DNA from 4 places in the Bradyrhizobium sp. UFLA03-84 genome. Region 4 is predicted to be linked to each of the others. Evidence: predicted binding sites of a transcription regulator. Region 4 holds the regulator's gene; each other region holds the start of a gene.
What was found. The regulator LexA, encoded in region 4, represses DNA repair genes until DNA is damaged. The targets are predictions, from matches to a motif close to TGTTCNNNNTGTGTTCNG.

Region 1 (7,386 bases), on a different contig from region 4:
AAGCCGATCCGCCAGGTCGCGTCACCCGCGCCATCTCGCGCAATCCGGCGCGCCAGTCCGGAAACAACATGACGCCGAACACCGACACCGACGCATCGAAGGCGGCATCCGGCAGATCGAGCGCCTGGCCATCCATCTGCCGTGCCTCGATATTTGGAAGGCCATGCGCGCGGACCCGCGCCACCATGCCGGCGGAGAAGTCGATCGCGGTGACCGCAGCCCCGGTGCGGGCGGCGGCGAGTGCCGCGGCGCCGGTGCCGGTCGCGACATCGAGCACTTTCGATGCCGGGCCGATCGGGAGGGTTGCGACCGCGGCGTCGGCGAACAGCGTCGTGAACGGCTGTGACTGCGCCTCGTAGGCGGTGACCATCTTATCCCAATGCGCGGGATCGTTGTACGGCAACGGTTTCGCCGGCTCACTTGACTGCATGAATCTGGTCCTCGAGGCTTTGTTTGTGCTTGGCGAGGCGGCGCTTGAAATCCTTCGCGAGCGCATCGAGCGTCACCGCGCTGAGCCGCTTCAGGAACAGCGCCTCGACCTCGCGAAACGTCCCCGACAGCGCATCGTTGACGGCCTGTTCGACCAGGCAGCCGGGATTTTCCGAGCGATGGCCCATCGCGACGATGGTGGGGGCGCCGACCGCGCGATAGATGTCGGCGAGCGTGATGTCGGCGGGATCGCGCGCCAGCGTCCAGCCGCCGCCATGGCCCTTCTCCGAACGCACCAGGCCTTGCTCGCGCAGGCCCGCCATCACCCGGCGCACCACCACAGGGTTGGTCGCCATCGCCTGGGCGAGTTGCTCCGACGTGACCGGCTCGCCCGCTCCGATCATGTGGAGCAGGCCGTGCAGGACGCTGGACAGGCGGCTATCGCGGATCATGTAACTTCATATGTTACATGATGGGCAAGACGTCAAGGGGGCGGGATATCAGGCCGCGGTCTGATATTCGCGTGCCGGATTTGGCGGCGCCGCGCGTTTAATCCCCATCGGGGTCTTGAAGTCGGGGGCGGTATCGTGGGCAAGGTGGCGATCGATCGGATGTTGCTGGATGCGGTGGCGCATTACGGCGCGGGCCGCGCGATGGAGGCCGGCACGTTGTGCGGCGATATCCTCAGCGCCGATCCCGACCATGTTCCGGCGCTGCATCTGTCCGCCGTCATCGCCTTCGTGACCGATCGCGCCGCGGAAGGCGCGGTGCTGCTGAACCGGGTGTTCAGCCTCGATCCGCAGCATGGACCGGCGTTCGGCACACTCGGCGATGCGCTCGCCGTGAAGGGCGAGCACGAAGGCGCAGTAGCGGCTTTCCAGCGCGGCGTGACGCTGCGGCCGAAGGATGCCGGCCTGCACATCAAGCTCGGCGTGGCGTTGTGCGACCTGTCGCGCTTCGATGAGGCCGAGACGGCGTTTCGCCGCGCGATCGCGCTCGATGGCAGCCTGACGCGGGCGCGGTTCAACCTCGCCGTTGCCCTGGCCGGGCAGCAGCGGCCGGTCGAGGCGGAGCAGGCCTATCGCGAGGTGATCGCGCGCGATCCGGCCTATCGCGGCGTCTGGCTCAATCTCGGCAACGCACTGTCCGATCAGAAGAAGCACGACGCCGCCGCCACCGCCTATCGCCGCGGGCTCGGCGCGGATCCCGACAATCCCGGGCTGCACTGCGGCCTTGGCGCGGCGCTCTACCGCCTCGGCCAGCTTGAGGACGCGATCCTGCACTACCGGCGCGCAACGGCGCTCGATCCCGGCAACCTCGCGCCGCAGCGCCTGCTTGCCATGGTGCTGCACGAACTCGGCGAGCGCGAGGAGGCGGTCCGTCTCTACCGGCAGGTCTCGGCCCGTGATCCCTCCGATCACGTCATCCTCAACAATCTCGGGGCCTGCCTGTTCGAGCTTGGGCAAGTCGATGAGGCGATCGCCTGCGCCGAACTCGCGCTGGCGCTCAAGCCGGACTATGCCGCTGCGCACACCAATCTCGGGATCATCTTCGAGGCGCAAAACCTGGTCGAGGCCGCGGTCGCGGCGCATCGGCGCGCCATCGAGATCGATCCGCTCTATGCCAAGGGGCATGCCAATCTGGCGGTCGCGCTGCGCAACGCCGGCGAGATCGATGCCGCGCTGGTGTCGTCGCGCCGGGCCATCGCGCTCGATCCCGAGCAGCCGCTGGCGCATTACAACCACGCGCATTTCCTGCTGATGAACGGCGAGTTCGAGGAGGGCTTCGAGGAGTATCAGTGGCGCCGCAAGACCAAGATGCTCAGTGAAGGCGATCCGGTGTTCGACGAACCGGAATGGCAGGGCGAGCCGCTGGCGGGGCGCACGCTGTTGCTGTTCGCCGAGTACGGGCTCGGCGATGTCATCAATTTCGTCCGCTACGTGCCGATGCTGGTGGGCACCGGCGGCCGAATCCTGCTGCAAGTTCAGCCGGCGCTGGTCGCGCTGCTGCGGCCGATGCTGCCCGGCGTCGTGGTGCTTGCCCGCGGCGAGACATTGCCGCCGTTCGACCTGCAATTGCCGCTGCTCAGCCTGCCGCGGATCTTCCGCACCACCGTCGAGACGATTCCTGCGGCGACGTCCTATCTGCAGGCGGATGCCGGCAAGCTGGCACGCTGGCGCGACGCACTCAGTGGCGTGTCCGTCTTGAAGGTCGGCGTGGTCTGGGCCGGCAATGTCAGGCACAAGGGCGACCGTCAGCGCTCGCTGCCGGCGGAGGCCGTGCTGCCTCGGCTGGTCACGCCTGGCGTTCAGCTCTACAGCCTGCAGAAGGAGCCGCGGCCCGACGACGCGCCGGTGCTGCGGAATCTCGGCTCCGATATCGTCGATCTTGCGCCGACGCTCGGCGACTTCGCCGACACCGCGGCCGCCGTCTGCGCGCTTGATCTCGTCATTGCCGTCGACACCTCGGTGGCGCATCTGGCCGGCGCGCTGGGGCGCCCGGTCTGGATGCTGTGTCCCTATGCGCTCGACTGGCGCTGGCTGCGCGACCGCGCCGACACGCCCTGGTATCCGACCATGCGGCTGTTCCGCCAGGACAGACCGCAGGCCTGGGACCGCGTGCTGGCGCGGATGTCGGACGAACTTGCGCGCGTCGCAGCTGGCGAACGCGAGTTGCTGCTGCCGCCTCGCTTGGCGCACTGACCCGGTCTCACCCGGCGCTCATTCCCTGCGCGCCGCCGAGCAGCTTCACGTTGAGCCGGCCGCCGTCGAACAGCATCTCGTTCAGCGCTCCGTCGATGTCTTCGGCTGTGACATCTTGACCTTCGTTGCGGGCGATGCTGGCCTGCGCGATGCGGCGCATCAGCTCCTTGATGAAGGCGGCGCTGACGCCTTCGGTGCGCTGCACCGCTGCATCGATGACGAACGGCGCGAGCGGCAGGCCGCGGCCGTAGAGCCGGATCAGCTTGCCGCGTCCCGCTTCGTCGGGCAGCGGCACCTCGATCGCCTGGTCGATACGGCCGGGCCGGCCGGCCAGTGCGCCCTCCAGCTCTTCTGGCCGGTTGGTGGTCAGCACGAACAGGATATCGCAATCCTCCTTCAGGCCGTCCATCTCGTTCAGCAGCTTATTCAGCAGGGATTCCTCGCACGGTCCGCCCATGTCCTCGCGGTCGCGCGCGATCAGGTCGACGTCCTCGATCACGACCATGGTCGGCTGCAGCAGCCGCGCGAGGCTCATATAGGCGCCGAGCAGCCCGACCTGTTCGGCGGTGATGATCAGCGTGGTGTGGTTTGGCAGATTGGTGGCGAGATAGCGAATGGTGTGGGTCTTGCCGGTGCCGGGCGGGCCGTAGAGCAGGATGCCCTTGCGGGTCGACTGCTCGAGCTTGCGCAGCAGATCGCGGCTTTCGACGAAGCCGAGCACGTTGCGGTCGAGCAGCCGCAGCGTCCGTTCCGGCAGGATCACGTCGTCGCGCGCGACGGTCGGCAAGCGATGCACGGTCACGCCGCGCGCGCGGCCGCGATAGTCGGCGGCATCCTCAAGCGACAGGATCTTGCCGCGATAGGATCGTGCCGCGTGTACGGCCGCTTCCAGCTCCGCGAAGGTCCGCTGCACCAAGGCGTTTCCAGCGGTACCCGCAGGCACCGCGAGTTCGATCCGCAAGCCCGGTTCGGTCTGATAATCACGATGGTAGCTGAGCAGCACCGCGTAGCGCAGCTCTTCGGTTTGGCACAGCCACAAGCCATTGCTCAGGCATTTGACTGACTCGGGCTCTCCAACGTCGACGTCGTGATACTGCGGCGGCGCGATCGGCGGCGCGTTGCGGCTGTTCTCCATCAGCGAGGCAATCCCGAGGGTCTCATAGCGGTGTTGCTCGTGAATGCCGAAGAAATGGATCGGCGCAGCGAACAACCTGTCGATCGCGGTCTGAACGTCAGCTCGCATGTGACCGGGAAATTGCCGCGACCGGGTCATGATCTGATTGCGCGGCGTCCCGGCAAAATGCCAATCGAGCGCCATGAAGGCATATCGGAACTCCTCGCTCGGCAGATTTTCCGAGCTTGCCCGCGCGGCGATCAGGCAGTTGCCGCACAGGCAGACTGTCCGGCGGATGAGAAACACGTCGGTCACGGGCTCCAACGCGCCACAGAGATCGCACGGCCGGGCCGCGTCCGCGGCTGACGCGGTGATCAGCAATGGATGCCCGTTGTTGCGGATCAGCTGTTGGGCGGACTCCAGCAATGCCTTGGCCACCGTCGCGGGATAGGGGCCGCATGCGAAGCCGTTCTGGGCCTCGATTCGCGCGGTGACGGCAATCGCCTCTTTCCGGGATTTGCCGAATACCGTGCGCAACAAGTTGCGCATGAATTCCAGCGGCGTTTCGTCGTCATCATGAAAGAAGAGCCTGACCGGACCGTCGTCGCTGAACACGTCGTGCATGACACCCCCGAAACGCAATCGCAAACCAAAAGAACAAAATAAGAACACCATGGCCGCCAGCCTGCGTCAAGCGAAAGATTCTGCCGCCTCATCCCTGACGTGTGGTGAACGGCTCGGCCGGCCCAGCCGGGACCGCCTTGCATGCGTAAACGCCGCTCAACACTTGTGACGATTGTGTTGCGGCAAATGCCAAAACATGGCCGCTGCAACGGCAAACTTCCGACACATCATCGGGGCGAAAAGGAGCGATCCGACATGGCGCGAGCGCGAGAGCTGATTCCTTCCAGGGATGAGCCGTCGCGCAATGACTTTTAATAAGAGGCCCTCGTGTCGCACACATTTCGTTTTGCGATCCTTCTCGTCCTCACCCTGTTCGTCTCTCCCGCGCTTGCGCAGCCGGCCGCCAAGCCGGCGCCGCCGCAACCCGGTACCAGCGACACGCTGACACCGGAGCAGGCGAAGCGCGCGCTCGAGACGCTGCAGGACGACAAGAAGCGCGGCGAGATCATCAACACGCTGCGCGCCATCGCCAAGGCCTCGCCCCAGGCTGCTGCTCAGCCGGCCGCCGCGGAGCCGGCACCCGAGCAGCATTCGCCGATCCCGCTCACCGCCGACAGCCTCGGTGCGCAGCTCCTGCTGATGGTGTCGGAGCAGGTCGGCGAGATGTCGCGCGAGGTCGCCGACGTCGCGCGCACGCTGACGCATTTTCCGGCGTTCTATTACTGGTTTGTGCGCACCGCCAATGATCCGGACGCGTATGGCCTCCTGATCGACATCGCCTGGAAGCTGGCGCTGGTGTTCGGCTGCGCCCTGGCTGCCGAATGGGTGGTGTTCCGCTTGATCAAGCGGCCGGTTGCGTTCCTCGAAACGCGGCTGCCGCAGACCGCGCGCATGCCGGTGCAGGCGCTCGCGAGCGCCGATCCGCCGTCGTCGGTTACCGATGTCACGCCGGAACCGGAGTTGCATCGGCGCCGGCTCAGCCTGGCGCGGGCCTGGCAGTCGCTGGTCCGGCTGCCCTTCGTGCTCGGCCGCCTGCTGCTCGAACTGCTGCCGGTGGTCGTGTTCGGCGGCATCGCCACGGCGCTGCTCGGCACCGAGATCGGCGATCAATCGACGACGCGGCTGGTGATCCTCGCCGTCGTCAATGCTTACGTATTTTCGCGCGTCTTGATCTGCGCGGTGCGGGCGCTGGCGGGGCCTTTCGGCCTGTTCCGCGTCCGTGCCGAGACCGCGGCCTATATCGAGATCTGGGCGCGGCGCATCGTTGCGGTCGGGGTCTCCGGCATCGCTTTCGCCAACGTCGCGCTGCTGCTCGGGCTGCATCGCGCCGGCTATGCCGCGCTGATCCGCCTGGTGATGCTGGTCGTGCATCTGTTCGTCGTCGTCATCATCCTGCAGTGCCGCCGCCAGGTCGCCGATGTCATCCGTGCGCCGGCCGATCGCACCGGGCTTGCGGCGCGGACGCGCAACCGTCTCGCTTCACTCTGGCATGTGCTGGCGATCGCGCTCGACCTCGCGCTGTGGGCGGTGTGGGCGCTCAACATCCGCAACGGCTATTCGCTGCTGCTGCAATATTTTGTCGGCACGGTCGCGGTGCTGCTGGTCACCCGGCTCGTCACCATGGTGGTGCTGAGCCTGATCGATCGCGGCTTCCGCATCAGCCCGGACCTGATGCAACGTTTCCCGGGACTCGAGACGCGCGCCAACCGCTACCTGCCGCTGCTGCGCAAGGTGGTGACAACGGTGATCGCCTTGATCGGCTTCGTCGCGCTGCTCGAGGTCTGGGGCGTCGACGCCATCGTCTGGTTCTACGGCGGCCAGATCGGCTCTCGCCTGATCTCGGCGCTGGTGACGATCGGCATCGCCGCGCTCGCCGCGGCCGTGATCTGGGAAGTCGCCAATGCGCTGATGGACCGCCAAATCGACACGCTGTCGCGCGAGGGGCATTACGCTCGCGCGGCACGGTTGCGTACCTTCCAGCCGATGCTGCGCACCGCGCTGTTCTGCATGATCGTTGCGGTGGTCGGGCTCACCGCGCTCAGCGAGATCGGCGTCAACGTCGCGCCGCTGCTCGCCGGCGCCGGCATCGTCGGCATCGCGATCGGTTTCGGTTCGCAGAAGCTGGTGCAGGACCTGATCACCGGGCTGTTCCTCCTGATCGAGAACACCGTGCAGGTCGGCGACACCGTCACGGTGTCGGGCCTCTCGGGCGTGGTCGAGAACGTCTCGATCCGCACCATGCGGCTGCGCGCCGGCGACGGCTCGGTGCATGTGGTGCCGTTCAGCGCGGTGACGACGATCACCAATTCCAGCCGCGGCGCGGGCAATGCCGCTGTCAGCGTCAACGTGTCCTACAAGGAGGACACCGACCGCGCCGGCGAGGTGCTGAAGGATATCGTCGCGCAGATGCGTCAGGAGACGGCGTATCGTGCATTCATCCGCGGTGACCTCGAATTGTGGGGCGTCGACAAGGTCGACGGCTCCGTGGTGACCATCGTCGGCCAGATCCGCTGCACC
Region 2 (7,386 bases), on a different contig from region 4:
CGGACGGCCGTCCTTGACGAGCCGCACCGCGTCGTTCTCGTAGACCGGGATTCCTGCGCGCTCCAGGGCGCGACGCGCGACCGGTGTACCCTGCCCCTGCCGCTGCACCGTCTTGTCTTCCCAGTAATCGTGATTGCCGAGCACCGCGTGCACGCCGAGCGGCGCCTTCAGGCCCTTGAGCACCGCGGCCCATTCGGACGCCGGAATGAAGCGCGTGACGTGGCGCAGCCCCGCGACATAGTCGCCGAGCAGCACGATGATGTCGGCATTGAGCGCGTTGGTCCGCTCGACGATCTCCGAGATGCGGTCGAGCGACATCCAGGGATCGCAGGCGTGGATGTCGGCGAGCGCGGCGATCCTGAGCGGAAAGTCCGAAGGCCATTGCCGCGGTGACAGATCGTAGCGCGTCAGCGCGAGCCGGACGACCGGCTCGCTGACGCCGTAGGCTGCGGTCGAAGCGGAGGCGGCGGTCAATCCGCCGAAGCCGCGAAGAAAATGACGACGTGAGATCATGGACGTGTGATCGGTGATGCCTGAACGACCATAGGCCCGTTGATTGGAGCGAAATTGGGCCGCGTTTGTGCAAACGGCCTGCAGACGCTACGCAATGGTTAGCACGCAAGGTTACCGGCCCGCGCGATGCGCTGCATCAACACGTCTATTCACGTCTTCGAGAGCGCTGGCCTAGTCGTCGTCGCCGTTACCGCCGAACAAGCCGAACTGCGAGGGATCACGGTTCGGCTCGGCGAGGCCGAGATGGCGGAAGGCATGCGAGGTCAGGAGCCGGCCGCGCGGCGTGCGCTGCAGATAGCCGCACTGGATCAGATAGGGCTCGATGATGTCCTCGATTGCATCCCGCGGCTCCGACAATGCCGCCGCCATGGTCTCGACGCCGACCGGCCCGCCGCCATAGTTCAGGGCGATGGTGGTGAGATAACGCCGGTCCATCGCATCGAGCCCGGCGCTATCGACCTCGAGCGCACTCAGCGCCCGGTCGGCAATGCCGCGATCGACGGAATCGGCGTCCGCCGCGGAGGCAAAGTCGCGCACCCGGCGCAGCAGGCGGCCGGCGATGCGCGGCGTGCCGCGGGCGCGGCGCGCGATCTCGTTGGCGCCGTCCGGGCTCATGCCGATGTTGAGCACGCGGGCGCCGCGGGTGACGATCTTCTCCAGCTCTTCCACGGTGTAGAAGTTGAGCCGGACCGGAATGCCGAAGCGGTCGCGCAGCGGATTGGTGAGCAGGCCGGCGCGCGTGGTCGCCCCGACCAGCGTGAACTTCGACAGCTCGATCTTCACCGAGCGTGCCGCGGGGCCTTCGCCGATGATCAAATCGAGCTGGAAATCCTCCATCGCGGGATAGAGCACCTCTTCCACCGCCGGGCTCAGGCGATGGATCTCGTCGATGAACAGCACGTCGCGCTCTTCCAGATTGGTCAGCAGCGCCGCGAGGTCGCCGGCCTTCGCAATCACCGGACCGGAGGTGGCGCGGAAGCCGACGCCGAGCTCGCGCGCGACGATCTGCGCCAGTGTGGTCTTGCCGAGGCCGGGGGGACCGACGAACAGCACGTGATCGAGCGCCTCGCCGCGCTTCTTGGCGGCCTCGATGAAGATCGAGAGATTCTTGCGCGCCTGGGCCTGGCCGACAAACTCCGTCAGCGACTGCGGACGCAGCGCGGTGTCACCGACATCGTCGGAGCGGCGTTCGGGCGTCACGATGCGCGAGGGCGTGTTCACTTCGACAATTCCTTAAGCCCCAGCCGGATCAGCTGCGCGGTCTCGGCGCTCTCACCGGCGCTGCGCGACGCGGCGGCGATGGCGGCGGCGGCCTGCGGCTGGCCGTAGCCGAGATTGACCAGCGCGGAGATCGCATCCGTCACCGGGCGCGGCGCGCGGTTGTTGTCGATCGCGCCCGAGAGCTGCACCACCGCGGGATCGACATCGGCAAAGCCCGGCGCCTTGTCCTTCAATTCGCTGACGATGCGCTCGGCGACCTTTGGCCCAACCCCCGGCGTGCGCGCCACCGCCGCCTTGTCGCGCAGCGCGATGGCATTGGCGAGATCGGTCGGCGGCAGCGTGCCGAGCACCGCGAGCGCGACCTTGGCGCCGACGCCCTGCACGGTCTGCAGCAGGCGAAACCACTCGCGCTCGTGATCACTGCGGAAGCCGAACAGCTTGATCGCGTCCTCACGGACATAGGTCTCGATCGAGAGCACGGCCGCTCCGCCCGGCGACGGCAAGGCCTGTAGCGTGCGACCCGCGCAATGCACCTGATAGCCGACGCCGCCGACGTCGAGGATCACGTAATCCTCGCCGTAGGAATCGATCAGCCCCTTCAGCTTGCCGATCATAGGTTCGCCACCCTGAGCCGCAGCGCCGCGCTCTGGCGGTGATGCGCGTGGGTGATCGCGATCGCGAGTGCATCCGCGGCATCCGCGGACGGCGGCTCGGCTTTCGGCAGCAGGATCTTCAGCATCACCTGGATCTGGTTCTTCTCGGCATGCCCGGCGCCGACCACGGTCTTCTTGACCTGGTTCGGCGCGTATTCGGCGACCGAGATACCGAACATTGCGGGCGCCAGCATGGCGACGCCGCGGGCCTGGCCGAGCTTCAGCGTGGCAACGCCGTCCTTGTTGACGAAGGTCTGCTCGACCGCGGCCTCTGCCGGCCTGAAGTCGCCGAGCACGGCGGCAAGCCCTTCATGGATCGCGAGCAGCCGGCTTGCCAGCGGCAGATCATCCGGCGGCTCGACCGAGCCGCAGCCGATATAGACCAGGCGGTTGCCTTCGGTCTCGATCACGCCCCAGCCGGTGCGGCGGAGACCCGGATCGATACCGATGATGCGGACGGGAGAGCGAATCGGCTGGGCTGTCATGGGGTAGTGATACCGCCTGCCCGGCGAGAACGAAACACAAACGGAGGCTCATCCCCTGCTCCGCTTGTCATCGCACCGTGCTGGTCATCCAGCCCTACTCGTCATCCCCCGCGAAAGCGGGGGATCCAGTACGCCGCGGCTTCTCGGATCAAACACCGGCCTCTGGAATACTGAATCGCCCGGTCGAGCCGGGCGATGACACCAGAGCTTGAGCCGATGACAGAGGCTCTTACCCGCCCATCTTGGCGATCAGCGCGTCAGAGACCTCGAAATTGGCGAACACGTTCTGAACGTCATCGTGCTCGTTGAGCAGGTCCATCAGCTTCAAAAGCTTCTCGCCGGTCTCGTCGTCGACCGAGACGGTGTTCTGCGGCTTCCAGGTCAGCGCCGCCTTGCGCGGCTCGCCGAACTTCGCCTCCAGCGCCTTTGCCACTTCGCGGAAGGTATCCTGCGAGGCGTAGACCTCGTGGCCGCTTTCGCTGGAGACGACGTCGTCGGCGCCGGCCTCGATCGCGGCGTCCAGCATCGCGTCGTCGGAGGCGACCTTGGCGTCGTATTCGATGATGCCGGTGCGATCGAACATGAAGGCGACCGAGCCGGTTTCGCCGAGATTGCCGCCGGACTTGGTGAAGAACGAGCGGATGTCGGAGGCGGCGCGGTTGCGGTTGTCGGTCAGCGCCTCGACGATGACGGCGACGCCGCCGGGGCCATAACCCTCGTAGCGGATCTCGTCATAGTTCTCGCCCTCATTGCCCGCGGCCTTCTTGATGGCGCGGTCGATATTGTCCTTGGGCATGTTCTCGGCGCGGGCGGCGACCACGGCGGCACGCAGCCGCGGGTTCATCGCCGGGTCCGGGGTGCCGAGCTTGGCCGCCACGGTGATTTCGCGGGCCAGCTTGCCGAAAAGCTTCGACTTCTGAGCATCCTGCCGGCCCTTGCGGTGCATGATGTTCTTGAATTGGGAATGGCCGGCCATGCGACGTCTCTTTGGAGCTTAGGGTCTGAACAGGGATGGAAAACGCGGCCTTATAGGCCCCTTGCGGTCAAAATCAAAGGATCGGCGGGGCCCTCCGGCTTGGGAATACTACCGCAAGCCGGAATATGAGGCACTTGTTAACCATGACTTCATGCCCCGATGCGAGGATCGCCGCCGTCCCGCCGTAACTTTCCCAGAGCCCCCGGAACTCCCATGGCGTTCGGTTTGTTTCGAAAGCAAGTGCCGGAGCCGGCTGCGCCGGCCGTCGCGCCGCAGGTTCCAGCCGCGGTTGCCGAGCTTGAGATCTCCACCGAGGCTGATTCGGCCAAGGAGATTCTGGAGCTGCTGGAACTTGAGCTCGGTGCAATGATCCGCCAGCTTGAGCGCGCCGCAAGCTCGGTCGCCGACGGCGCCGAGGCGACGGCAACAAGGCTCGCGACCATCCGCGCCCGAACCGATGCTCTGGCCGGCCGCAGCAGCGACGCGCAGAGCACCGCGACGACATTCTCCGAAGCCGCCGACCGCTTCACCCATTCAGCCGAAGGCATCGGCGCGCAGGTGCGCAGCGCCAGCCAGCTCGCCGACGACGCCGCGGCCGCAGCGCGCGAGGCCACCGCCAATGTCGATCGCTTGCGCGAATCCTCGGCCGCGATCGGCAATGTCGTCAACCTGATCGCGCAGATCGCGCGGCAGACCACGCTGCTGGCGCTCAATTCCACGATCGAGGCGGCACGCGCCGGCGCCGCCGGCAAGGGCTTTGCGGTAGTCGCGACCGAGGTCAAGGCGCTGGCGGTGCAGACCCAGGGCGCGACCGAGGAGATCACCAGGAAGATCGAGGCGTTGCAGAAGGACGCCACCGGATCGGCCGACGCCGTCCACCGGATCTCGGAGGCGATCGAAAAGATCCGCCCGGTGTTCGAGAACGTCAACGGCGCGGTGGCCGAGCAGAACCAGATCACCGGCGAGATGGGCCAGAACGCAGCCTCCGCCTCGCACTTCATCGTCTCGGTTGGCACCAGCGCCGGCGAGATCGACAGTGCGACGCGCGAAGCCGCCGCGCATGGCGCCGATGTCGCGAAGGCCGGCAAGGCGGTCACTGCGTTTGCCCAGAAGCTGAAGGCGCGCTGTGCGGTGCTGCTGCGCCAGGACGAGCGCGGCGATCCGCGCAAGAACGAGCGGCTGCCTTGCAGCCTCAGGATCGAGATCACGACCGCGCGCGGCGTCATTAACGCACCCGTCTACGAGCTGGCGATGGACGGCATCCTGATCGGCGGGCCCGATGCCGAAAAGCTGCCGGCGCAAGAGACCCTGAGCGCGACCTTGCAGGATATTGGCGCGTGCCGGATCAGGACCGGCGATCGCTCCAAGGCCGGCTGCCAGGCACGGTTCGAGGCGTCGACCGCTGAATTGCGCGAAAAGATCGAAGACCGGATGTGGGCGATCCACGAGGAGAACGCCGAACTCATCACCCGCGCGATGGAAGCAGGCGCCGAGCTGAACAAGATCTTCGAGAACGGACTGGCGAACGGCGCCATCACGATCGCGGACATGCTCGACACCGACTATGTCGAGATCCCCGACACCAATCCGGTGCAGTATCGCACCAGGATGCTGGATTGGGCGGATCGCGCGCTGCCCGCCCTGCTCGAGGCGTTCCTCGCCAGGGACAAGCGCCTGGCGTTCTGCGCAACGGTCGATCGCAACGGCTACCTGCCGGTCCACAACAAGATCTACTCGCATCCGCAGCGGCCGGGCGACGTCGCCTACAACACCGCCAATTGCCGTAATCGCCGCATCTTCAACGATCCCGCGGGCCTCGCCGCCGCGCACAATGAGCGCGCCTACCTGGTGCAAAGCTACGCGCGCGACATGGGCAACGGCACCACCGTGATGATGCGCGAGATCGACGTGCCGATCCGCGTGCGCGGCCGGCACTGGGGCGCTTTCCGCACCGCCTACAAGCTTTGATCGGAGTTCCCGTAGCCCGGATGCGGCGAAGCGTCATCCGGGTACGCAGTGCACGCTCAGGCAAGACGGCCTTCGCGAATCACGCTCTAGATCGGAATGGGGAATGCTCCGGCGGCTCGACGGGCCGCCGTGACTGGAGGAAGTGCTGATATGTCGGCTGCGCAGCTTGCAGTGCTGGATACGTCATCGAACCGGACGCTGGCCGAACGGCTGGTCGACCAGCTCGCCGACCGCATCGGCGGCCTCGGCGTGGAACTTGCCGACATTGCCGGCAACGTCCAGGAGGTCGCCAACCGCGTCACCAACCAGTCGGAGCGGTTCCATCATTTGCAGGAGACCGCCGAGATCATGGTCTCGGCCAATCATGACATCGCTAATGCGTCGCAGGCGGTGCAGTCGACCGCATCCGCCGCGGCCGGCCAGATCGCGGAATCGCGCAACGTGGTCGAGACGGCGGTCAGCCACATCGCCGAGCTCGTCGCAGCGGTCGGACGGATCGAGGCGCGGCTCGCCGCGGTCGGCTCGGCGTTGAGCCAGGTCGCCAAGGTGTCCGGCTCGATCGAGGCGATCGCCAAGCAGACCAACCTTTTGGCGCTGAACGCCACGATCGAGGCCGCGCGCGCCGGCGATGCCGGCCGCGGCTTTGCGGTGGTCGCAAGCGAGGTGAAGAACCTCGCCGAGGCGACCCGCCAGGCGACGCACCAGATTTCCGACACCGTGCGCGATCTCGACGGCCAGATCGGCAGCCTGATCGGCGAGAGCGGCGATGCCTCGCTGCGCGCCAAGAGCGCCGGTGAAGGCGCCCAGCAGATCTCGGGCATCATCGCGCGCGTGCAGGAGGGCTTCTCATCCGTCGGCGCCGAGATCGGCAACGTGGCGCGCGCCGCGACCTCCAATCTCGGTCATTGCGACACCGTGATCGCGGAGCTGAACGAGCTTGCCAAGGGCGTCGACCTGTCCTCGCGCGACCTCAAGCACGCCGACGGCCGCGTGGCGAAGCTGCTCGAGCTCTCCGAGAGTCTGATCGTGACGATCGCCGACAGCGGCGTGGAAACCAGCGATGCGCCACTGATCCGCGTCGTGATCGAGACTGCGAAGCAGATCTCCGACCTGTTCGAGAATGCCGTCGCACGCGGCGAGATCACGCTGGCGCAATTGATGGACGAGAAGTATCGCGAGATCGCCGGCACCAATCCGAAGCAGTACCTGACGGATTACGTCAGCTTCACCGACCGCGTGCTGCCGGCGATCCAGGACCCCATCCAGAAGGCCGATCCGCGCATCGTGTTCTGCGTCGCCTGGGCGCGCGGCGGCTACCTACCGACCCACAATCCGAACTACCGGCAGCCGCAGGGACCGGACCCGGTCTGGAACAACGCCAATTGCCGCAACCGCCGGCTGTTCAACGACCGCGCGGTGAGCAAGGTTGCGGCCAACACCAAGCCGTTCCTGCTGCAGACCTACCGCCGCGACATGGGCGGCGGCAATTTCGTGCTGATGAAGGACCTGTCATCGCCGATCTTCGTCGGCGGCCGCCACTGGGGCGCGTTCCGGATGGGCTTCCGCCAGG
Region 3 (7,386 bases), on a different contig from region 4:
CGAAGAGGGATTGTCGGCCGAGTAGGTCGCGGGATCGCGCTCGATCCGCACGATGTCGTCGAAGCGCGTCACCAGCGTCAGCTTCGCGGGTTCGACATAAACCGCCGGCGCCATCTCGCGCAGGCGACGGAAGACCGGATAGGGGTCATCGAGCAGATCCTGATACGCGATGTCGGTGACGACGGGCACGGCGCTGGTCATTGGTCCTCCCGGAGCGCTTTTTGGGGAGGCTAGCGCCTGCGGGGATGATCGCTCAATTCGATGGGATCGATATAGGCAATCGAAATATTACATGGCCTTGTGCTAGGCTGGTTGCCGGCAATGCGGGAGGTGCAGCGTGGCGGCCAATTCCTCGATCGATCCGATCGACATCGGGACCTTGCGGACGCTCGTGCTGGTCTACGACCTGCAGTCGTTCTCCACGGCCGCCAAGCGCCTCGACGTCAACCAGTCCACCATCAGCTATGCGATCGAGCGGCTGCGCGGCGCGCTCAATGATCCGCTGTTCGTTCGGAGCGGCAATGGCGTGACCGCCACCGGGCGCTGCGCGGCGCTGGTCGGCTGGGCGCGGGACATGATCGGCGAGATCGACGGGCTCGCCTCGCCGGTCGAGTTCGATCCGGCGACGGCGCAGGGGACCATCACGATCTCCTGCAACTACCACGAACGCCAGACCTTGATGCCGCAGTTCAGCGCACGGCTGCGTGCGGGAGCCCCAAGGGTCCGGCTTGTCCTGCTCGATGCCGCGGGTCATGGCGACGTCCATCTCAAGCAGAACCAATGCGACATCGTGCTTGGTCCAGTCGGGGTTGTCGGCGAAAACGTCTTTCGGCGCCATGTCCTCACTGATCATTATGTCTGCGTGATGGATCGGACCAATCCGTTGGCGCGCGGCCGGATCGCGCTGTCGGCCTATGCGAAGGCCGAGCACGTCTTCATCACCCACAGCGGCGAGTGGCAGCCGCTCTACCTCGAGGCGCTGAAGGCGAGGAACGTCGAGATCGAGCCCGTCGTCAGCCTGCCGAACCACGACAGTCTGGCGCGTATCATCGTGGGCACCGGCCTGGTCGCGACCATCCCGTATCATCTGGCGCGGGCAATGCGCGGCGCCCTGCATGTCGCTGCGCTGCCGTTCCGCGTTCCGATCTCGATCGACATGTACTGGAGCGCAAGGACGGCCAAGTCAGGCCTGCACAAATGGGCGCGCGGCCTGCTGGCCGGGATCGCCAAGGCTTACGCCGCGAAAGGCTGATGCCGTCTGAACAATCCTCGTCACACGCTTCCAGCTCGTTCGTCATTGCGAGCGAAGCAATCCCTCTCACCCTTGCGGAGGCGTGGATTGCTTCGTCGCTTCGCTCCTCGCAATGACGGAAAATCTCAAAGCAAAAGGCCCGCACCAACGGTGCGGGCCTTTTGTCCGGCGCAGGTCGCGCCGAAGCCATGTCGCATCAGAACACGTGGTAGAACACGTAGTAAAGGATGCCCGAGAGGATCATCGCGGCCGGCAGGGTCAGCACCCAGGCCATCGCGATGTTGCGGATGGTCGACCATTGCAGGCCGGAGCCGTTGGCGGCCATTGTGCCCGCGATGCCTGATGACAGCACATGCGTGGTCGAGACCGGCAGGCCGTAACCATCGGCCGCCGCGATCGTCGCTGCCGCCGTGATCTCGGCGCAGGCGCCCTGCGCGTAGGTCAGATGGGTCTTGCCGATCTTCTCGCCGACGGTGACGACGATGCGCTTCCAGCCGACCATGGTGCCGAGGCCGAGCGCAATGGCGACGGCGAACTTTACCCAGCTCGGGATGAACTTGGTCGCGGCATCGAGCGAGCCCTTGTACTCGTTCAGCGTGGCGACGTCGGCGGCAGTCAGTTCGGCCTCCTTGTCCTTCATCAGGAAGCGGATCGCCTCGGACGCCAGGTACATGTCGTTACGGGTGTTGCCGACCGCGTCAGCCGGGAATTTGGCCAGCGATCCGTACTCGGCAACCTGTTTGCCGATGTCGCGCACCAGCACCGCCAGCGATGGATAGGTGCCCTCGTTGATCTGGTGCTCCGCGACATAGTTGGTCACGGCCGGCCGCGGATTGCCGATCACGTTGTAGCCGGCGGCCTTGCCTTCGATGACCTTGCTGGCCGCGGTCGAGTGCGCGGCGAAGTGCTCGATCTGGCTCGCCGGCAGCGCGCGGTTCAGCGCATAGGCGGTCGGCACGGTGCCGATCAGTATCAGCATGATCAGGCCCATGCCCTTCTGGCCGTCGTTGGAGCCGTGGAAGAAGCTGACCAGCGTGCAGGTCAGGATCAGGATGCCACGGATCCACCACGGCGGCGGCTGGTTGCCGACCGGCTCGCCGAACAGTGCCGGCGTCGCGCGCGCCAGTACGGCCTTGAGGATGTAGAGGAGGCCGGCCGCGAGCACGAAGCCGAACAGCGGCGACAGCAGCAGCGCCTTGGCAATGCCGGCGGCCTGCGTCCAGTCAACGCCCGAGGTGCCGTCACGGCCGCGGAGCAGCGCGTTGGTGATGCCGACGCCCATGATCGATCCGATCAGGGTGTGCGAGCTCGAGGCCGGCAGGCCGAGCCACCAGGTGCCTAGATTCCAGAGGATGGCGGCGATCAGCAGCGCGAACACCATCGCAAAGCCGGCGCTCGATCCGACCTGCAGGATCAGCTCGACCGGGAGCAGCGATACGATGCCGAACGCGACGGCGCCACTCGAGAGCAGGACGCCGAACAGGTTGAACATGCCCGACCACACCACGGCGACATGCGCCGGCAGCGAGCGGGTGTAGATCACCGTGGCGACCGCGTTCGCGGTGTCATGGAAGCCGTTGACGAATTCGAAGCCGAGCGCGATCAGCAGCGCCACAAACAGCATGATGTAGGGCAGGAACGACGTGACGCGCGTGCCGGTGGCGTCGACGTCGGAATAAATGCTGTAGGCAACGAACAGCAGCGCGGCCGCGACCACGCCCATATAGATAATTCCGGTCATAGGGTGGAAGCCCTTGTCGAGATCCGGGCCCTTTTTCAGGGCGGGCTCGATCGAGCCGGGTAACGCCATATCGCTCATGGTAAACTCCTGTCCCAATGCCGCCGATTTTGATCGATGCATGTGACAGGCAATTGAAATCCGGCCGTGAATTGCGCCGGTGATCCGTGGCCGGCGGAGATCGAGCCGAATATTTGTGCAACGCATTGAAGGCTCACGCGCCTTCGCGACGTCGTGGCAATCTTCAGCAACAGAAGGTCAGTGATGACCGCGAAGAGGCCCGCACTTGTTTCGCAAGGCAAGACTGTGTGCAGGTGAAGTCACACTGACCGCGCAATTCGCCGGCGGGTACTTGACGGCAGGATTTCTGTCGACCGGAAATCCGGAAACGTCGCCGGTATGGTCGCGGATGGTGAGAAGCGCGGGAAGGGACGCGGAGTGGGAAGCAGCGAGGGAGCAGGATGGGGTGGAATGATGAGGTGGCGCGCCGCACGATTGGGGCTAGCAAACCGCGCAGCGCGCCCGCCTCAAGGTACGTCATGGCGTGAACATGACGCCCGATACCTGCGGAACACGTCACAGTACCACGGATCAATTAAAGGTTGTAGGTATTTGTCAGCGTTTAGAAGCAATTTCACGTTGAAGTGTGGTTACTCCGGTTCCACTGATTTTGTGGAACTCAGGCTGCGCGGACTGCATTGCGCAGCTGATCTGCGGCGATTTTCAGGTCGTCGATAAAGCGCTGATATTCCAGCGCCTTGGCTTTCTCGTCGGGCAGCCGCAACAGATAGGACGGATGCACGGTGACGAGCACCTTGGTTCCGTCGTGGTCGATCAGGTGGCCGCGGTTCTTGTTGATCGGGGTGATCTTGCCAAGCACGCTGTGCGCTGCGGTGGCGCCGAGCGCCACCACGAGCTCCGGCTTGATGGCGGCGAGTTCGCGCGCGTACCACTGCCGGCAGGCGCGGATCTCCGCTGTGTTCGGCTTCTGGTGCAGCCGGACCTTGCCGCGCTGCACGAATTTGAAGTGCTTCACCGCATTGGTGATGTAGACGCTGGCGCGATCGATGCCGGCGTCCTCAAGCGCGCGATCGAGCATCTGTCCGGCCGGTCCGACGAAGGGGTGGCCGGCGAGATCCTCCTTGTCGCCGGGCTGCTCGCCGACCAGCATCAGCGTCGCGCCTTGCGGCCCTTCGCCGAACACGGTTTGCGTCGCGTCCTGCCACAGCGGGCAGGCGCGGCAATCGGCGGCCTCGTCGCGCAAGGCGGCGATGGTGTCGTGGGCTCGTGCATCCTGGGCTTGCTTGCGGGCCATCGGCTCATCCAGCCGCTTCTGCGGCTTGTGCGGTTCAGTTGCCTCGTTCGCGATCATCGCGACGGCGGTTCGTTCCGCGCTCGCGATCAATGGCTTAATCAGCGAGGCCTCCGGCAGGTTCCTCCAGTATTTCTGCGGCATCTCGGTCTGCATCGCTTTCACCTTCAGCCGCGCCGGATTGAAGATCGCCGCGTAATAGCTTCGCCAGGTTTCCTCCAGCCGGTCCTCGCCGGGCGCCTCGGATTTGGCGACGCCCGGCGTGATCGAGATCGCGTGGCCGTCCCAATGCGCGCAGACGTCGGGCGTCAGGATCGACCAGGGCATGTCGGCAAAGCGCTTGGCGAAGAATGGTGCAGCAAGCTCGACAATATGATGCTCCGGTTCGAACCAGGCGACGAAATGCGTATTCACGCGGCCGACCTCGCGGAAGCGGACGAAGGCATACATTTTATGTTCGTCGCGATGCACCGCACGCGCCATCGCGTTGATTTCGGCGACATCGGGATCGGTGGCGACGTTGAGGAGGTCATGATGGTTGCGTAGCCGCCACAGCAGGCGATAGAGCCGGGCGAAGCGTTCGGAGTTGCGATGCAGGATCGCCGCTTTCGCCAGCTCGACGAATTTGGCCGGTACATTGAAGGTGCCTTCCGGCACATCGGGCAAATGGTCAGCTTCCGTCGCCGCAAACAATTCCGGCTCGGCGTTGCGCACGGTCCATGTCACTTCCTGCGGCTTCACCTCGTTCAGCGCCAGCCGCCGTGCGGCTTGTCGCCAACCGTTGAAGTCGGTTTCGCTGTCGAGGATGATGGTGTGCATCAAAACCCAAATCCGAGTTGCGTCGCCTTCGGCTTGAACCGCTCTACCAATCCGGCCGCATCGAGCAGGCGTGCCGACGGGCGATGGTCGCTGAGAACGATGAACGGCAGCGCCTTGTTCCTGGGGATGTGCAGCCGCGCCAGATCGGCCACGCGGATCGAGGTGACGCGGCGTGTCGCGATGATGCGGTCGACCGCCTTGCGGCCGAAGCCCGGTACGCGCAGCAATTCCTCGCGGCTGGCGCTGGAGACGTCGAGCGGAAAGCGCTCGCGGTGGCGTAGCGCCCAAGCGAGCTTCGGATCGATGTCGAGCGGAAGCATGCCGCTTTCGTGTCCATCGACGATCTCGCCGACATCGAAACCGTAGAACCGCATCAGCCAGTCGGCTTGGTAGAGCCTGTGCTCGCGCACCAGCGGCGGCGCGATCAGCGGCAGGGCGCGGCTGGCATCGGGGATCGGGCTGAATGCCGAGTAATAGACACGCTTGAGCCGGTAGGCGCCATAGAGGTTGGCGCTGGTCTTGAGGATGGTCCGATCGCTTGCGCTATCTGCGCCCACGATCATCTGTGTGCTCTGGCCGGCCGGTGCAAAGCGGGCAGGCCTTGCTTTTGTCGCAGGCTTTTCCGCGGCTTCGTCGAGCTTCAGCCGTAGTCGTCCCATCGTGCGGCGGATCGCGCGGACGTCCTTCTCCGGCGCAAGCTTGGCGAGACTGGTCTCCTCCGGCATCTCGATGTTGATGGAGAGGCGATCGGCATATCTGCCGGCTTCCGCAATCAGCGCGTCGTCGGCTTCCGGAATGGTCTTCAGATGGATGTAGCCGCGGAAGCGATGCTCCTCGCGCAGCTTGCGCGCGACGGCGACTACTTGCTCCATGGTGTAGTCGGCGCTGCGGATGATGCCGGAAGAGAGGAACAGTCCCTCGATGTAGTTGCGGCGGTAGAAGTCGAGCGTCAGTTTCACCACCTCGTCGACAGTGAAGCGGGCACGCGGCACGTTAGAGGAGGCGCGGTTGACGCAATACAGGCAGTCGTAGTTGCAGGCGTTGGTGAGCAGCACCTTCAGCAGTGAAATGCAGCGGCCGTCCGGGGCGTAGGAATGGCAGATGCCCATGCCTGGCGCGGTCGAGCCGAGGCCCTTGCCGTCGCTGGAATCCCGCTGCTCGGTACCCGAGGACGCGCAGGAGGCGTCGTATTTCGCGGCATCCGCCAGGATCTCCAGCTTGCGTTGCACGTCCATCGTGAATCCTTTTGATTTTGCTAATGAATCAGAAAAGTCCGCAATCCGATTGACTCATCAGGGTCTGTTAGCTTTATATTAGAACATACCATGAACAATTGAGCCAGTCGCTGGTTCTCTGTTCAGGCAGTGACGGCCTCAAATTTTCAAGTTGAAGGAGCGGCGCATATGAATGGCGCACGCACGGGTACGCTTGCGTCTCTGCGCGGCAGCATCGCGCGCATCGAGGCGCCATCGGAGGCGGCGATGCCGAACCGCATCGCGCTCGGCCACGCGAGCGCGGACGCGATGCTGCGCGGCGGACTTGCGCCGGCCGCGCTGCATGAGGTGTTCGCCGCTGGCCATCAAAGTGGTGCTGCGACCGGCTTCATCGCAGGGCTCGCCGGCCTCATATCGGCGCGCAAGCCGCTGGTGTGGGTGCGGCAGGATTTTTCCGATCGCGAGAACGGCGCGCTGTCGATGCACGGGCTTGCCGAGCTAGGCCTCGATCCGCGCCTCTTGGTCACGGTGCGCGCCGCCGATGTCGACGGCGCTCTGCGCACCGCGGCCGATGCGTTGGCCTGCGATGCGCTCGGCGCCGTGGTGCTCGAGGTCTGGGGCCAGGCGCGCCAGCTCGATCTCGTCGCCAGCCGCAAGCTGACATTGGCTGCGCAAGCCTCCGGCGTCACTGCGCTGGTGCTGCGGATCGCGGCAACTCCGATCCCCTCGACCGCGGAGACGCGCTGGATCGTGCGCGCGGCGCATTCGCCACCCGGCAATGCCGCGAGCCCTTGGGGCGCGCCGCGCGTCGAGGCCGAACTCGTGCGCAATCGTCATGGCCCGGTCGGGCGATGGATCATGGAATGGAAATGTGATGAGTGCCAATTCAGTGAACCGTCGGCGTATCCTCAGCCTGTGGCTGCCACGCCTGCCCATCGACCGCATCAAGCGCAAGCTCGCGCAGGACATCGCCTCGCAAGCTGATGCGCACAACGTTGTGCCAACTGACACACGGGAGGTGGCAGGGCTCCCTCTCCCGCTTGCGGGGGAG
Region 4 (7,386 bases):
GTCGCCGGCCTGAAGCGGCGCGGCGTGCCGCCGGCCGCGGTCCGCGAATTCATCAAGCGCATCGGCGTCGCCAAGGCCAACAGCGTGGTCGATGTCGGCATGCTGGAATTCTGCATCCGCGAGGAGCTGAATCGCACATCGCAGCGCCGCATGGCGGTGCTGCGGCCGCTCAAGGTCGTGATCGAGAACTATCCGGAAGGCCAGGTCGAGGAGATCGAGGCGATCAACCACCCCGACAATCCGGAGGCCGGCACCCGCAAGATCGCTTTCGGCCGCGAGCTCTACATCGAGCGCGACGACTTCATGGAGAACCCGCCGAAGAAATTCTTCCGCCTCTCGCCCGGCAACGAGGTGCGGCTGCGCTATGCCTATTTCATCAAGTGCACGGGCGTGATCAAGAACGACGCCGGCGAGATCACGGAGCTGCGCGCGACCTACGATCCCCTGACCAAGGGCGGCAACGCGCCCGACGGCCGCAAGGTGAAGGCGACGATGCACTGGCTGCCCGCAGCGCAGTCGAAGCCGGCGGAGATCCGGATTTACAATCAGCTGTTCGCCAACCCGAGCCCGAACGCCGCCGATTTTGCCGCCGACCTCAACCCGCAGTCGCTGGAAGTGCTCAGCGATGCGCGGGTCGAGCCTGCAATCGCCGAGAGCAATTCGCCCGATCCGATGCAGTTCGAACGGCAGGGCTATTTCGTCCGCGATGCGGATTCGACGTCCGACAAGCTGGTGTTCAACCGCACTATCGGTCTGCGCGACACCTTCGCCAAGGAAGTCGGCGGCAAAGGCCAGAGCTGAGACGGACGCCAGGAGGGAGGCGATCGATGCCTGAGGAAGCCGACGATATCGTCTCCGCGATCATTGCAAAATGGTCGGCGGGTTTCAGCAGGCTCGATGCCGATGCGCTCTCCGCGCTCTACTCGAAGAGCGCGTTCTTCTTCGGCTCGAACCCGACGCTGTATCGCGGCCGCGACGGCGTCAAAGCTTACGCCGAAGGCCTGCCGCGCTGGCACGCGCCCCGCGTTCAGTTCAGTGAAATCAGGACCGCGCGGGTGAATGCCGATCTCGTCAACATGGCGGGCATTGCGTCCTTTTTTCTCGACGGCGATGCGCCCGCGCTCGTCGTCAAGATCACCTGGGTGATCGCGCGCGAGGACGGCGACTGGAAGATTGCCTGTCACCACGTTTCGTCGCAGACGCCGCTGATCTAGGCGCTCGCCGGCGTCCGGTGATCCCCGGAGGTCACAGCCTTCGGTTGCGTGTTTCGGTTCCGTTCCGCTAGTCGGGTGGCTGCGGCATCCGCTAGCCTGCTTTCCGGCAGGGATCGCAAGCGGAATGGCGGAGCAGGGTACGACGCCGGGCGGCAAACGCGGCTACGCGGGGACGTGGCCGCCGCGTGCCGCCGTTCCTGCCGGCGGCTATCTCCCGGTGCGCGCCAGCCTCTGGCGGCCTTTCGTCGAGACACTGCGGCAATGGGTGCGCGCGGAGGCGGGCGCCGGTCGGCTGTTGCCGTGGGTGCCGGTGGCATTCGGCACCGGCATCGCATTCTATTTCGCGGCCGAGCACGAACCGGTGCTGTCGGTCGCGGCGGCAATCGCCATGGTGCTCTGCCTGCTGGCACTGCTGCTGCGGCGGCACAGGGTATTTCCCGCCATCGTGATGCTGGCTGCGGTTGCCGCGGGCTTTGCGACCGCGACCTGGAAGACGGCGCGGATCGCCCATGGCGTGCTGGCGCGCCCGATGTTCTCTGTGGCGCTGACCGGCTTCGTCGAGACGCGCGACGTCAGAGAGAAGACCGATCGCTTCGTGTTGCGGGTGGTCTCGATGGAGAGCCCGCGAGACAATACGAAGCTCGAGCGCGTGCGGCTCTCGGTGAAGAAGGGCACCGCGCCAGAAGTCGGCAGCTTCGTCGAACTGAAGGCGCGGCTGATGCCGCCGCTCGGGCCGCAGCGTCCGGGCTCCTACGATTTCGGCCGCGACCTGTATTTCCAGGGCATCGGCGCCTCCGGCTTCGTGATGGGGGCGGTCAAGACCAGGGAGCCGCCGGCAGCCGGTGGCCTTGCGCTACGCTACGCCGCCTTCATGCAGGGCCTGCGCGATGCCATCGACGCCCGCATCCGGACCACGCTCGACGGCGATCAGCGCGCGATCGCAACGGCGCTGCTCACCGGCCGGCGCGATGCGATCACGACGCCGGTCAACGATGCGATGTTCATCTCGGGGCTCGGCCATGTGCTGTCGATCTCCGGCTACCACATGGCTGTGGTCGCGGGCGTGGTGTTCTTCACGATCCGCGCGCTGCTGGCGCTGTTTCCGGCGCTGACTGCCGGATATCCGATCAAGAAATGGGCGGCAGCAGCCGCGCTGGTTGCCGCGGCGTTCTATCTCCTGCTGTCGGGCGCCGAGGTCGCGACGCAGCGATCGTTCTTCATGACGGCCGTGGTGCTGATCGCGGTGATGGTCGACCGCCGCGCCGTCACCTTCCGCACACTGGCGGTGGCGGCGCTGATCGTGCTCGCGATCGCGCCGGAAGCGCTGGTGCATCCGAGCTTCCAGATGTCGTTTGCCGCAACGCTCGGGCTGGTGGCGATGGTGCAGATCGGGCTGCCGAACCTGCTGGCGTCGCCCGATCATTCGGTGACCGCGCGCCTTGCGCTGTGGGGCGGACGGGAGCTCATGGTGCTGATGTTGGCTTCGCTGGTCGCTGGGCTCGCGACGACGCCCTACGCCGCGTTCCATTTCCATCGCGTGACGCCCTATGGGCTGCTCGCGAACCTTGCGGCGATGCCGGTGGTGTCGGCCGTGGTGATGCCGGCGGGCCTGCTCGGATTGCTTGCGATGCCGTTCGGCTTCGACGGCGTGTTCTGGGCGATCATGGGGTTCGGCATCGACTGGATGATCCTGGTGACGCAATGGGTCGCAGCGCTGCCCGGCGCGGTCGGCCGGATGGCGGCGTTCGGCGTCGGGCCGATGATCCTGGCGAGCGCCGGTCTGATCCTGCTCGGCTTGTTGCGTTCGCCGCTGCGCTGGTCGGGGGCCGCGCTGCTGGTGATCGCCTCGGTCTGGGCGGTTCGGGTGCCGCAGCCGGACGTGCTGGTCTCAGCCGATGGCCGCAATGTCGCCGTGCGCGGCAGCGACGGGCAACTGCATCTGATGCACAGCGCCAAGGATGCCTTTCTCGTGAAGGAATGGCTAGCTGCGGATGCCGATGCGCGGGCGCCCAGCGATGCCTCGCTCGGCGAGGGCGTCTCCTGCGATCCGAGCGGCTGCGTGACGCAAGGGCCCGTCGGCGCCTTCGTCGCGCTGGCGACCCGGCCGGAGGCCCTGGCCGACGATTGCGAGCGCGCGGCGCTGATCGTGACCGCGCGGCCGGCGCCGCGGGGCTGCGCCGCCTCCGTGATCGACGCCGAGCGGCTGCGGCGTCACGGCGCCCTGATGCTGCGGCGGATCCGGGACGGCTATGCCATCGATGCGGTCAAGCCGGGCGGGGTCGACCGGCCGTGGTCGCCGGCAGTTCCCGGCGACGGGGAGGCCGAAACCACGCTGCGCCCGCCCGCCACAACGCCACGGCCCGCCGTCGACGCGACGCCGTCCGAGGCAGATCTGCAAGGTGAGGATTAGCCGGGATCGAGCGAGGTGCCGGAGGGCAGCTCGAACAGGCCGAGATGGTATTCGTCGGAGTCGGGGCCGCCGTCGGGCTTCTTGACGAGGGTGAACACCGCCTCGGGAAACCGCTCCCAGACCTTCAGGTCGTCAGCCGTGACCGTCAGCCAGCCGAACCGGAACATGTAGCGGCCCGGTTCCGTGACGCGTCCAGCCTTTTGCCATGTGACCTTATCGACCACTGCGCCGGTTTCCGTGAGTGCACGTCCTCCGTGCACGATCATGCGGCAAGCCGCCCGCCGACGCAAATCTCCTTGTGCGCCCCGGAACCCGGCGTCCGGGGTCGCTCGAAATCGCTTAGGTCATCCGCCGCCGGATGGTTCATTCCGCGGCGACGATGCGTTCAACCCAAAAACAGCGACGCGAATGCGGAGGGCCGCCGCTCCACAACCTTCGGCTTCTGCTCGACCTGCGGATGCAGCGCCGGCAGTTGCAGCACGCTGACGCGCTGCCCCTCGACGAGCTGGGTCACCAGCACATGGCTGCCGTCGGGGAATTCGACCGCGTCGTGATGGCGATCGGGAACGTCGGGCTCGACTTCGTTGAACACGCCGACGCGGAAGTTCATCGTCTTGGTCCAGATCCAGCGGCTGTCGTAGCGAACGTTCTCGGCGAAAGCGAGCTCGGTGCCCGGCAGCATGCAAACCGCGACGGTCGGATCGTTCTCCGAAGCAAAGCCGCGGGTCGACGTGCCGCGGAAGGTCGTCGTGATCAGCGTCTCTCCGACAATGGCGGGGCGCGATGCCACGGCGTGCAGACTATAGTCACACATCGGATGGCTCCTCATTTCGAGGTAGCGACCCGTGCCTCTCCTTGAGGCATAGGGCCTCTACCAGAGTGGACGATAGCGAACGAGTCTCTGCTCGTTTCTGGGCGATTGTACGACTGGTCCGCGAACGCTCCGATCACAAACACGCGACGCTGCGCGAGAGGTATCGGAGCGCATCGGGCAGGCCGCACGTTACGCTATCCTTCAAGGAACGATCCGATGTGTTGCTCGTTCCTCGCCGCCGCAAGTATTTGCACTCAGTACTTGCGGTAGAGGCCGATCAGCTTGCCCTGGATGCGAACCCGGTTCGGCGGCAGGATGCGCACTTCATAGGCAGTGTTGGCCGGCTCCAGCGCGATCGACGCGCCGCGGCGGCGGAAGCGCTTTAGAGTGGCTTCCTCCTCGTCGATCAGCGCCACCACGATGTCGCCGGTGTTGGCGACGTCGTTGCGCTGGATCAGCGCCATGTCGCCGTCGAGGATGCCGGCGTCGACCATCGAGTCGCCGCGCACTTCCAGCGCATAGTGCTCGCCGGCGCCGAGCATGTCGGGCGGCACGCTGATGGTGTGGCTACGGGTCTGCAGCGCCTCGATCGGCGTACCGGCGGCGATCCGGCCCATCACGGGGACGGCGACCGGACGGTTGCCGTCGTCCTCGGCGACCGGGGGCGTGCTGGTGCGCTTGCCGAGGGTGCCTTCGATGACGCTTGGCGTGAAGCCGCGGCGACCGTTGCCGCCGCCGGCGGAGAGCTCGGGCAGCTTGATGACTTCGATGGCGCGGGCGCGGTTGGGCAGGCGGCGGATGAAGCCGCGCTCCTCCAGGGCGGTGATCAGGCGGTGGATACCGGACTTCGAGCGCAGGTCGAGTGCGTCCTTCATTTCATCGAAGGACGGCGGCACGCCGGCCTCTTTCAGACGTTCATTGATGAAACGCAGAAGTTCGTACTGTTTGCGCGTGAGCATCTCGAGTATTCCCCCCGGTTGATAGCGTCGTTCGATTCCGAGACTCTTCAGTGGGGCCTGCAGGCCGGGCCTGACCTCAGGAGCATGCTGCTTGTTGCAAGCGCTCCCCGGCGGCTTCCCGTTTGTAGACACCAGTACTCGAAACAAATCATGAACGGACACTATATGTTCGATATGTGTTCCGCAACCACTTAATTTCAGGTGAACGTATCAAGCAACGCACCATGAGCGGGCCGCGCAGGCCTCACTCCGGCAGCGTCAGGATCTCGCATTCGCTGCCTTTGGGCGCAGCGGGCGCAAACGGCGGACGCACGAGAAGTGCCCGTGCCGCAGCGAGATTCCCGAGCAGCGACGAGTCCTGCTGCATCACGGGCGTTGCGATCAGCGCGCCGTCTTCGCGCTCTTCGAGACGCGCGCGCAGATAGTCCTCGCGCTGGTCGTTGGCGGCGAGGTCGCGGCCGAGCAGGGCGCTCGCGCGGACATGATGAATCACTTTTCGGCCGCTCAGCGCCCGAATCAACGGCACCAGAAACAGGAAGGCGCAGACGTAGGAGGACACCGGATTGCCGGGCAGGCCGATCACCCGCATCGCTCCCAACCGGCCGTGCATCATCGGCTTGCCGGGCCGCATCGCGATCCGCCAGAACGCCATCTTGACGCCCTCGGCCTCCAGCGACTGCTTGACCAGATCATGGTCGCCGACCGAGGCGCCGCCTGTCGTGATCAGGATGTCGGCACCGCTCTCGCGCGCCCGGCGGATGCCGGCCGTGGTCGCCTCCACGGTGTCGGCGGCAACCCCGAGATCGACGGTCTCGGCGCCTTCCGCCCGCGCCAGCGCCCGCAGCGCGTAGCCGTTGGAATAGACGATCTGGCCGGGACCGGGCCTTGAGCCGGGCATCACCAGCTCGTCGCCGGTCGCCAGCACCGCGACCTTCGGCCGGCGGCGCACCGCGAGCTCCGGATAGTTCATGGCCGCGGCGAGCGACAGGGCACGATCCGACAGCCGGCTGCCGGCGGTGAGCAGCACGTCGCCCTCGCGGAAGTCGACGCCCGCGGCGCGGATGTGCCGTCCGGCGGCAGCCGCCTCGGTTATCGCAATGTGGTCGCCGTCGACCCTGGTGTCCTCCTGGATGATGACGGCGTCGGCGCCGTCGGGGATCACGCCGCCGGTGAAGATCCGCACCGCCTCGCCGGTCCCGACCGTCCGCTCGAACGGCCGGCCGGCGGCGACTTCGCCGATCACCTTGAGCCGGGCCTTCAGATCGGCCGCGTCGGCGGCCCGCACCGCATAGCCGTCCATCGCCGACATCGGCTGCGGCGGCTGGGAGCGGAGTGCTGCGAGGTCACCCGCCAGTGTGCGATGGTAGGCGGCATCGAGCGCGACCATCTCCTGCGGCAGCGGCTCGGCGCCGGCGAGAACGGCGGACAGGGCATCGGCAACCGGCATCAGGGCCACGCTCAGAGCTCCTCAATTCCAGGGTTCATTCCCGGGAGTCAATTCCAAGTGCAGTCAGCGCCCTTGCCACGTCATCCGTCGATGTCACGTGGATGGCATGAAGGCCGCGCGCCCGCGCACCCTCGATATTTGCAGTCAGGTCGTCGAAGAACAGGATCCGCGACGCCGGCACGCCGATGGCTTTTACCACATGATCGTAAGCCTCGGCGTCGGGTTTGCGAAAGCCGATCGTCGAGGACAGGAACACCTTGCGGAAATGGCCGAGCAGCTCGGCATGGGCGACCGAGAAATGCGCGATGTGGGCCGGATTGGTGTTGGAGAACGCGTAGAGCGGCATCCGCTTCGCGGCGGCCGCGAGCAGCGGCGCGATGCCCGGCATCTCGCCGGCGAAGATCGAATTCCAGCCCTCGAGGAATTGCGCGTCGCTGAGGCCGATGCCGAGCGACTGGCGCAGGTTTTCGAAGAACGCCGCGTCGTCGATCCGGCCGATCTCGTGATGCTTGAAGCTGTCGTCGACGACGAAGCGGCTGGCG

Region 1: the regulator LexA is predicted to act here: its motif matches at 4,899-4,916, upstream of CK489_RS11400 (ATP-dependent Clp protease adaptor ClpS).
Region 2: the regulator LexA is predicted to act here: its motif matches at 2,898-2,915, upstream of ruvC (crossover junction endodeoxyribonuclease RuvC).
Region 3: the regulator LexA is predicted to act here: its motif matches at 6,436-6,453, upstream of CK489_RS21740 (putative DNA modification/repair radical SAM protein).

The regions. Positions count from the first base shown of each region.
Region 1 covers NZ_NSJY01000009.1:267,103-274,488, forward strand. Annotated here, with positions in the region: gene CK489_RS11385 (class I SAM-dependent methyltransferase) at 1-430, opposite strand, end outside; gene CK489_RS11390 (Rrf2 family transcriptional regulator) at 417-881, opposite strand; gene CK489_RS11395 (tetratricopeptide repeat protein) at 1,041-3,131, shown strand; gene CK489_RS11400 (ATP-dependent Clp protease adaptor ClpS) at 3,139-4,869, opposite strand; gene CK489_RS11405 (mechanosensitive ion channel family protein) at 5,197-7,386, shown strand, end outside.
Region 2 covers NZ_NSJY01000003.1:25,108-32,493, forward strand. Annotated here, with positions in the region: gene CK489_RS00185 (metallophosphoesterase) at 1-513, opposite strand, end outside; gene ruvB (Holliday junction branch migration DNA helicase RuvB) at 685-1,734, opposite strand; gene ruvA (Holliday junction branch migration protein RuvA) at 1,731-2,348, opposite strand; gene ruvC (crossover junction endodeoxyribonuclease RuvC) at 2,345-2,872, opposite strand; gene CK489_RS00205 (YebC/PmpR family DNA-binding transcriptional regulator) at 3,102-3,848, opposite strand; gene CK489_RS00210 (methyl-accepting chemotaxis protein) at 4,062-5,816, shown strand; gene CK489_RS00215 (methyl-accepting chemotaxis protein) at 5,967-7,386, shown strand, end outside.
Region 3 covers NZ_NSJY01000013.1:1,640,004-1,647,389, forward strand. Annotated here, with positions in the region: gene CK489_RS21720 (cytochrome P450) at 1-201, opposite strand, end outside; gene CK489_RS21725 (LysR family transcriptional regulator) at 338-1,252, shown strand; gene CK489_RS21730 (inorganic phosphate transporter) at 1,449-3,071, opposite strand; gene CK489_RS21735 (UdgX family uracil-DNA binding protein) at 3,670-5,121, opposite strand; gene CK489_RS21740 (putative DNA modification/repair radical SAM protein) at 5,121-6,356, opposite strand; gene CK489_RS41790 (ImuA family protein) at 6,525-7,319, shown strand.
Region 4 covers NZ_NSJY01000015.1:183,928-191,313, reverse strand. Annotated here, with positions in the region: gene CK489_RS29555 (glutamine--tRNA ligase/YqeY domain fusion protein) at 1-801, shown strand, start outside; gene CK489_RS29550 (YybH family protein) at 828-1,214, shown strand; gene CK489_RS29545 (ComEC/Rec2 family competence protein) at 1,339-3,624, shown strand; gene CK489_RS29540 (hypothetical protein) at 3,621-3,848, opposite strand; gene CK489_RS29535 (hypothetical protein) at 4,010-4,438, opposite strand; gene lexA (transcriptional repressor LexA) at 4,693-5,397, opposite strand; gene CK489_RS29525 (molybdopterin molybdotransferase MoeA) at 5,642-6,853, opposite strand; gene CK489_RS29520 (HAD family hydrolase) at 6,879-7,386, opposite strand, start outside.